DNA from 2 places in the Eubacterium sp. genome. Region 1 is predicted to be linked to the other one. Evidence: predicted binding sites of a transcription regulator. Region 1 holds the regulator's gene; the other holds the start of a gene.
What was found. Region 1 encodes LexA, which represses DNA repair genes until DNA is damaged. Its sites were predicted from a motif close to CNAACANNTGTTNG; they were not measured.
Positions count from the first base shown of each region.

Region 2: a site for LexA is predicted at 4,627-4,640, ahead of uvrB (excinuclease ABC subunit UvrB). Genes of this name have one in related genera too.

Region 1 is NZ_DBLZZO010000029.1:470-5,146, forward strand. It holds gene rsfS (ribosome silencing factor) at 1-212, shown strand, start outside; gene ACZM4J_RS10045 (alpha-amylase family glycosyl hydrolase) at 376-1,680, shown strand; gene ACZM4J_RS10050 (CobW family GTP-binding protein) at 1,759-3,066, shown strand; gene lexA (transcriptional repressor LexA) at 3,379-3,993, opposite strand; gene ACZM4J_RS10060 (LysM peptidoglycan-binding domain-containing protein) at 4,217-4,573, shown strand.
Region 2 is NZ_DBLZZO010000010.1:25,734-31,160, forward strand. It holds gene uvrA (excinuclease ABC subunit UvrA) at 1-2,456, opposite strand, end outside; gene uvrB (excinuclease ABC subunit UvrB) at 2,482-4,461, opposite strand; gene ACZM4J_RS04860 (S41 family peptidase) at 5,024-5,427, opposite strand, start outside.

The sequences.
Region 1 (4,677 bases):
ATCAGGTTAAGGCATTAGCTAACAGCGTTGAAGAAGAAATGTATAAAGTTGACTGCAAGCCAAAACATATTGAAGGTTTTGATAACGCTAATTGGATATTAATGGATTTTAGTGATATTATTGTTCATGTTTTCAATGAAGAAGACCGATTATTCTATGATTTAGAAAGAATCTGGCGTGATGGAAAACATTTGGAAGTTACAGATTTATAAAATTATGTATAGAAATTTAGATAACGTTTCTTTTATAATATTAGTTTTTAAAATTATATTAATAATTAAATAGTTTAAAATTTAAGATATTGTATTTTTAACGTTAGATATATTTGTTTATATAATTTTCAGTATATTATTGTATTTATTAGGAGGAAAAAAAATGTGGGCATATGAAAGTGTTTTTTATCAAATATATCCTTTAGGATTTTGTGGCGCACCTTTGGAAAATGATGGCAACTTACAGCATCGTATTAAAAAAATACATGACTGGATTCCACACATAAAGAAAGTTGGTGCAAATGCAATTTATTTTTCTCCGCTATTTGAGTCAGATACTCATGGATATAATACAAGAGATTACAAAAAGATAGATGTAAGATTAGGCACAAATGAAGATTTTAAAGGGTTGTGTGAGGACTTACACAATAATGGCATAAAAGTTGTTTTAGACGGTGTTTTTAATCATGTGGGACGTGGATTTGAACCATTTATGGATGTATGTAAGAATAGAGAAAATTCACCATACTTAAACTGGTTTCACATAGACTTAAACGGCAATTCCAACTATAATGACGGCTTATGGTATGAAGGTTGGGAAGGCAACTATGATTTAGTTAAATTAAATCTTCAAAATAACGATGTTGTGGAATATTTATTAGATGCTGTTTCTTTTTGGATAAATGAATTTGGCATAGATGGTATCAGATTAGATGTTGCATATTGCCTTGACTTTGATTTCTTAAGAAGATTAAGACGACATGTTGATTCTTTAAAAGAAGATTTCTTTTTAGTTGGAGAAATGCTTCATGGTGACTATAACCAGAGAATGAATGATGAAATGCTTAATTCAGCAACAAATTATGAATGTTATAAAGGTCTTTATTCAAGTTTTAACAGTATGAATATGTTTGAGATTAATCATTCATTGCTACGTCAGTTTGGACCTGAGCAATGGACATTGTATAAAGGAAAACATTTATTGTCTTTTGTGGACAATCACGATGTTACAAGAGTTGCAAGCATTCTGACAAATGAAAAGCATTTACCACTTATATATGCCTTAATGTTTGGCATGCCGGGGATACCATGTGTTTATTATGGCAGCGAATGGGGAACAAAGGCAGATAAGTCTCAGGGAGATCCTGCACTTAGACCTTCATTTGACCAACCGGAATTTAATGAACTTACACAATTTATTAGTAATTTAAGTGCAGCAAAGAAAAACAGTGTTGGCTTAAATTATGGTGATTTTACATCAGTGCTTTTAACAAATAAACAGTGTATTTTTAAGCGCGCTACTGAAAATGAAACAGTTTATGTTTGCATTAACGCAGAAGAAAATGCCTTTGATGCATACTGTGAAGTGAAAAATCACACATATACGGATTTAATTACAAATAAGCCTATGGAAATAGGAGAATGCTTTAAAATGCCGGGATATAGTGCATTTTATTTAGTTAATTAAGTTTAAAATAAATTTCATATTTAATTAATAAAACTATTATAGATTAATATATGTAATACTAGGAAAGGAAGTGCTATTATGGCAAGAGAAATGGTTCCTGTAACATTACTTACAGGATATTTAGGAGCAGGTAAAACAACATTATTAAATCAGGTACTTACAAACCAGAAGGGTTATAAAGTAGCCGTTATCGTTAATGATATTGGTGAAGTAAATGTAGATGCATCTCTTATTGCAAAGGGCGGACAGGCTACATTACAGGATCAGAATCTTGTACCTCTTCAGAATGGATGTATATGTTGTACATTAAGTGCAGATTTAATTAATCAGATTATAGATTTGGTACAGTCAGGAAAATTTGACTATATTTTAATTGAAGCAAGTGGTATTTGCGAACCTATTCCAATTGCTCAGTCAATTTGTATGTTAGATGGTTCTTATGACAAGAGAGCAAAATTAGCAAGACTTGATAATATCGTTTCTGTAGTTGACGTAGCTAGAATGGCAGACGAATTTGGTTGTGGTGACAATCTTGTAAAAGATGATATTGATGAAGAAGATATTGAAAATCTTTTAATTCAGCAGATTGAATTCTGTAATACGATTATTTTAAATAAGGTTGACACAGTTACACCTGAACAATTAGCTAAAGTAAAAGCGATTATTAGAACACTTCAGCCTAAGGCTGTTATGTTTGAAACTAACTATGGTGAAATTGATGTTGATGAAATTCTTGATACAAAGAGATTTGATTTCGAACAGGCAAGTATGTCAGCAGGTTGGATTCAGGAATTAGAATCATTTGATAATGAAGAACATCATGAAGAAGATGACCATGAAGAACACCAGCATCACCATCACCATGAACATGAACATCATCACGACCACGACCATGAGGACGAGCACCATAAACATCATCATGACGAAGAAGATGACCATGAACACGAACATCATGACCATGAAGAAGGTCACCATCATGGACACCATCACCATCATCACCATGGAGAAGGTGAAGTTGAGGAATATGGTATTGGAACTTTTGTATATTACAGAAGAAAACCATTTGCAAAAGAAAAATTTGAAGACTGGTTAGATGAAATGCCAAAAACAATCATTAGAGCAAAAGGTATTATCTGGGCTGCTGAAAATAACAATGATGCATATATGTTTGAACAGGCAGGAAAACAGATTAACATTAGCAATGCGGGACAGTGGGTTGCAACAGCTCCTCGTAGAGTTAGAGCTAAAATGATGAAAGAAGATCCTACATTGGTAAATGATTGGGACGAAGAAGTAGGAGACAGAATGATTAAGGTTGTATTTATTGGCCATGATATGGATAAAGAGGCAATTATTGAAAGCCTTGATAAATGCTTAGCTTATTAATCAGATAATATGAGTAACAATATAAATAATTATATTATTGTTTCATTATAGTAATAAGCAATTAAAAGCTTATATAAAGTAAAAAACGTAGTTTTTAAACATCTAAAAACTACGTTTTTTATATACCTCATAATAATAAAATAATAATAAAACAATCAATTATTAAAAGAATTAATTATTAAAAGAATTAATTTAATATAATTGTCTTAATATAACTTTTAATTCAATAAGTTTAATATAATTGCAATCGTTACAACTATATTAGTTCTAAAATTCTTTTTATACTGTCTTACGATTCTTAAACTATTTTTCTTAAACTATCTTACGGTATAAAGCGTATGCTTTACCAACGATTGTACAATCATCAACTATAATAGGATCCATATTGTCATTTTCAGGCTGAAGACGAATATAACCATTTTCTTTATAAAAAGTCTTAACTGTAACCGAATCATCTATTAAAGCAACTACAACGTCTCCGTTATTAGCAGAGTTGACCTTCTCTACAATTAAAAAATCACCGTCATAAAAACCAATATTAATCATGCTTTCACCTTGAATCTTTAAAATAAAAGTTTCATTGTTAGGTAGAAATTCTGTAGGAAGAGAAAAATAATCTTCGATATTTTCAACTGCAAGTAGTGGTTCACCGGCAGCAACACGTCCAATAATTGGAATATTAGTCATGTCTCTTCTTGTTAAACCGAATTCATCATCAATTATTTCGATTGCACGTGGCTTAGTAGGATCTCGTCTTATATATCCGTTCTCTTCTAATGTATTAAGATGTGAGTGAACGGAAGAAGTAGAGCGTAAGCCAACTCTTTCACATATTTCCCTAACTGTAGGTGGATAACCTTTTTTCAAAATTTCTTCTTTTATGTAATCTAAAATCAATTGCTGCTTTTCACTAATTTTTCCTGGCATAAAATTTTTTACCTCCTTTTTTCAAAAGTACCATTTATGGGACTACCTATATGATAATATTAACATAGTTCCTGATAAAAAACAACAAGATTTCGAAAATATGTTCGAAAATATATTGACAAACATTTGTTCGGATGATAATATAACATTACAGAACAAGAACAGATGTTCTCAAAGGGATAAGCAATACATACTAAAAGAGCTATGCGAGGAGGAAGATATAATGAATACAGGCAGAAGAGACGTGATTAAGAAAAGAAGAGTTAATCTGTTACGGAGAAGAATAGTTATTGTTGGTGTTACATGTATAGCAATGTTTTTAATATGTGCCACATTTGTTAATTTATATAATGTGAATGCAAATAATACAGGTAAGAATCCTTTATATAAATATTACACAAGTTACCAGATTGAACCAGGTGATACATTAACATCTATTGCTCAGAAGTACACAATTAATAGTGATGTATCTGTACAGGATTATATTGATGAGGTTAAGAAGAATAATAATCTTGTTAGCGATAAGATTAACAGTGGAAGTTATTTAGTTGTTTCATATTATTCAAACGAGTATAAATAAAGCTTGCCTTTATTTTATACCATATATATCTTTAGTTAGCCGCAAATGTTTAACGCACATATTCATTTGCGGCAATTTTTTTATATATTTACAATATTTGTGAG
Region 2 (5,427 bases), on a different contig from region 1:
CCCACATCATAAAGCGTCTTAACCTTATTATATATTCTTGGAACATTCTTAAAGAATTCCATAGCTTCTTCCACCGTCATCTCAAGAACGTCATAAATATTTTTGCCCTTATATTTAACTTCTAAAGTCTCTCTGTTATATCGCTTTCCTCCACATACTTCGCAAGGCACATACACATCCGGCAGGAAATGCATTTCAACCTTAAGTATTCCATCACCTGAACATGCTTCGCAACGTCCACCTTTTACATTAAAGCTGAATCTTCCTTTCTTGTATCCACGCTCCTTTGCATCCATTGTGGCTGCAAATAAATCTCTAATAATATCAAACATACCTGTGTAGGTTGCAGGATTACTTCTAGGAGTTCTTCCTATTGGTGACTGATCAATGTTTATAACTTTATCTAACTGTTCAATTCCTTGGATTTCTTTAAATTTTCCGGGAATTGTTCTAGCTCTATTCAACTCTCTTGCTAGGCTTTTATAAATTATTTCATTAACTAAAGAACTCTTTCCTGAGCCTGAAACACCTGTTACACATGTAAATACACCAAGTGGAATTTTTACATTAATATTCTTTAAATTGTTTTCCTTTGCTCCTTTTACCTTAAGATAACCTGTTGGCTTTCTTCTTTTTTCAGGAACAGGGACTCTCAATTTGCCACTTAGATATTTTCCTGTAATAGAGTTTTTGTTCTTCATTATTTCCTTAGCAGTACCCTTTGCCACTACTTCTCCACCATGTTCACCTGCACCGGGGCCAATGTCTACCACGTAATCTGCTGCAAGCATAGTGTCTTCGTCATGTTCAACAACTACTAAAGTATTACCTAAATCTCTAAGATGCTTCAATGTCTTTAATAACTTTTCATTATCATTCTGATGTAAACCGATACTAGGTTCATCCATTATATAGGCAACCCCAACAAGACCTGAACCTATTTGGGTAGCAAGCCTAATACGCTGAGCTTCACCACCTGACAAGGTACCTGTTGCTCGTGATAAGCTTAAATAATCCAAACCTACATCAATTAAAAACTGAAGACGACCTTTTATTTCTTTCAGAATTTCTTTACCTATAGCCATCTGTGTAGTTGTTAATTGAACTTCATCTAAAAACTTTCTCAAGTCTCTAACTGACATTTCTGTCATATCAATAATATTTTTATCGCCAATTGTTACAGCTAAAGATTCTTTCTTAAGTCTCTGACCATGACATGTGCTACAAGGTGTTATTCTCATATATGACTCATACTCTGCCTTGGTAGATTCGGCACTTGTTTCTCTGTAACGTCTTTCTACGTTACGAATCAAACCTTCAAAGGCAATATCATATATCCCTTGTCCACGCTGGCCTGTATAATGTACAGGCACACTTTCACCATTAGTTCCATAAATCAGAATATCTTTAATTTTCTTAGGATATTTTTCAAACGGAGTATCCAAATCAAACTTATATTTCTTACATAGTGCCTGTAAAATAGCATTGGTAAAGCTCTTTTTATCCTTAGCACTTTGCCAGCCTAAAACTACAATTGCCCCCTGATTTATGCTAAGACTTTGATTAGGAATCATTAAGTCAACGTCAAATTCCATCTTATATCCTAAACCGTAACAATCTGGACATGCACCAAAAGGATTATTAAATGAGAAGCTTCGTGGCTGAATTTCGTCTATACTAATTCCACAATCAGTACATGCAAAGTTCTGACTAAATGTTATTGTCTCTCCACCAATTACATCCAGATTCATCAAACCGTTACCTAACTTCAACGCATTCTCTATGGAATCTGTAAGACGTTTCTCAATTCCTTCTCTTATACTTAATCTGTCTACAACAATTTCTATATTATGTTTTATATTCTTATCAAGAGTTATTTCCTCTGTTAGCTGATACATGTTTCCATCAACAATTACACGTACATAACCACTTTTCTTTGCACTTTCAAAAACCTTCTCGTGACGACCTTTCTTGCCTCTTACAATAGGAGCAAGTATTTGGAACTTAGTGCGTTCCGGTAATTCTAAAATTCTGTCAACAATTTCATCTACTGACTGTTTCTTGATTTCTTTGCCACATTTTGGACAGTGAGGTACACCTGCTCTGGCATATAGTAATCTCATATAATCATATATTTCTGTAACTGTTCCAACTGTTGAACGTGGGTTTCTGTTTGTAGATTTCTGGTCTATTGAAATTGCCGGTGGTAAACCTTCAATACTTTCCACCTGGGGTTTCTCCATTTGTCCCAAGAATTGTCTAGCATAGGATGACAAAGATTCCATATACCTTCTCTGTCCTTCTGCATAAATTGTATCAAATGCCAAAGACGATTTTCCCGAACCACTTAAACCTGTAACTACTGTAAATTCGTCTCTTGGAATTTCAATATCAATATTCTTCAAGTTATGCTCATTAGCCCCTTTTATTTTAATGTACTTTTTCTTGTCCGACATTACTTTCACTCTCCATTAATTATCATTATTCTCTATATTTTTTCTTAAGTTCTGCCAGTTTTTCACGCATTTCAATAGCAGTCTCAAAATCAAGTTCTGCTGCTGCTTTCTGCATTCTCTTTTCAACCTTGTCAATTAACTTCTTCAATTCTTTTGAATCCATTGACTCAGGATCTTTCTCAATATCATTAATTTTTCTGTCAACTTCTTTAGAAATACTAATAAGTTCTCTAACAGCCTTTTTAATTGTAGTTGGAGTAATTCCATGTTCCTTATTATATTCCTGCTGAAGTTTTCTACGTCTGTTAGTTTCAGTAATAGCCTTATCCATTGACTCAGTAATATTGTCAGCATACATTATTACGTGACCTTCTGAGTTTCTGGCCGCACGACCTATAGTCTGTATCAAAGATGTCTCTGAACGGAGGAATCCTTCCTTGTCTGCATCTAAAATTGCAACCAGACTGATTTCCGGTATATCAAGTCCCTCTCTTAAAAGATTAATACCTACTAAAACATCAAAAACATCCAAACGCATATCCCTGATAATTTCTGTTCTCTCTAATGTATCAATATCAGAGTGAAGGTACTTAACCCTAATTCCTACATCTCTCATATAATCCGTCAAATCTTCTGCCATTCTCTTTGTTAAAGTAGTAACCAGAACTTTATTTTTCTTCTCAACTTCTTTATTGATTTCAGTAATAAGGTCATCTATCTGACCTTCAATTGGTCTTACACTAATTTCAGGATCCAGCAAACCTGTTGGTCTGATAATTTGTTCAGCTCTAAGTAACTCATGTTCCTCTTCATAAGTATTAGGTGTAGCTGAAACAAAAAGCATCTGGTCAATCATCCCCTCAAATTCATCAAACCTAAGCGGTCTGTTATCTTTTGCCGATGGCAGTCTAAAACCATAATCCACCAATGTGCTTTTTCTTGCCTGATCCCCATTATACATTCCACGAATTTGCGGTATTGTAATATGGCTTTCATCAATCATTATAAGGAATTCATCACCAAAATACTCCATTAACGTATGTGGTGTTGCTCCGGGAGCCAGTCCTGCCATATGGCGGGAATAGTTCTCGATTCCTGAACATATCCCTGTTTCCCTAAGCATTTCCATATCGAAATTAGTTCTCTCTGCTATTCGCTGTGCCTCAATCAGCTTATCCTCTGATTTAAAATAAGCCACCTGTTCTGCCAACTCTGCTTCTATATCCTTAATAGCTCTCTCTAATTTCTCCGGATTAACTACATAATGTGAATTGGGGAAAATAGCCACATGTTCTAATTCGTGACGCACTTCGCCTGTCAAAGAATCAATCTCTGTTATTCTTTCTATTTCATCATCAAAAAATTCAACTCGTATGGCACTATCTGTGTATGATGCAGGAAATACTTCCAGATTCTCCCCTCTTACCCTAAAAGTTCCTCGTTTAAAATCCATATCATTTCTGTCATACTGAATCTCTATTAGCTTATGAATAATATCGTCTCTATCTCTAATAGTTCCCGGTCTAAGGGACACTACCATGTTTTTGTAATCTATTGGATCACCTAAACCGTAAATACACGAAACCGAAGATATAATAATAACATCCTTTCGCTCTATTAACGCCATAGTAGCCGAATGTCGTAATTTATCTATTTCATCATTTATTGCAGAATCCTTCTCAATATATGTGTCTGTACTTGGCACATAAGCTTCCGGCTGATAATAATCATAATAAGAAACAAAGTATTCCACAGCGTTATTAGGAAAAAATTCTTTAAACTCCCCATAAAGCTGTGCCGCCAAAGTCTTATTATGAGCAATAATTAACGTTGGTTTATTCATTTGTGCAATAACATTTGCCATAGTAAAAGTCTTTCCAGAACCTGTTACACCAAGCAATGTTTCAAACTGATTTCCTTTCTTAAAACCTTCAACCAACTGCTTAATAGCCTGAGGTTGATCCCCGGTTGGCTGATATTCTGAATGTAATTCAAAATGATCCATACAAATCTCCTATAAATCTATTTCTAACCATCTATAAATACTTAACTAATTCCAATGACACATAATATTTGTTTTCTTTTCAGCAACATATAAATGTCTCATTTCTTTTCGACAACTGCATAAACAAATTATAACAAAAAGCCTGAAAAAAGTATATAGCATTTTCGAACTTATGTTCTTTTTATTTGTATATATGTCTTTTTTACTCTACACTTTTTTATTTATACTCATTATTACTTTATATATCATATATTTTTAAAATCAAACTATTTCCAGCTCACCTATGCGTTTTCTAACTTACATTTTCTGTTTCTCTCAGCATAAAAGCAGGTGCCTTTGGATTACATTTATCCTTTAGCATCCTGCTTTATATTTTACCTATTACTACATATCTAATTCAAACCTATTATCATAGTTTTATTTTCCTCATAAAAATTGATAATATAAACCTTCCTAATATATTTTTTAATAGACTACAATTTCCGTAATGGATTTTCTGTTTTTAAAAAAATATTACTTTGAGTTTTTAAACGTCACATTGCTTCTAATTTATTTTTATAATCTATTTTTTCTTTAAAACTTCTAATGCTTTATTTAGCTGTACATCTGTTTTTCCGTTTGCCTCAATCTTTACATCTGGTGTAATTCCTTTTCCATGAATGTTTTTGCCACTTGGTGTATAGTAGTCTTCAATTGTAATTTTAACTGCTGAACCGTCTGTTAATGGAATAATTTGTTGTACGATTCCTTTGCCAAAAGACTGTGTTCCTACAATTGTTCCTACACCAAAGTCCTGTATGGCTCCGGCAAAAATTTCAGATGCGCTGGCACTGTTTTTATTTTGTAAAACGACAATCAGCATATCTAAACATTTTGCGTCAGAAGTCTGCTTTTCCTCGTTTCCGTATTTGTCTTTAGTATAAACAATCGTTCCTTCCGGTAAGATTTCATCTAATATTTTGCAAG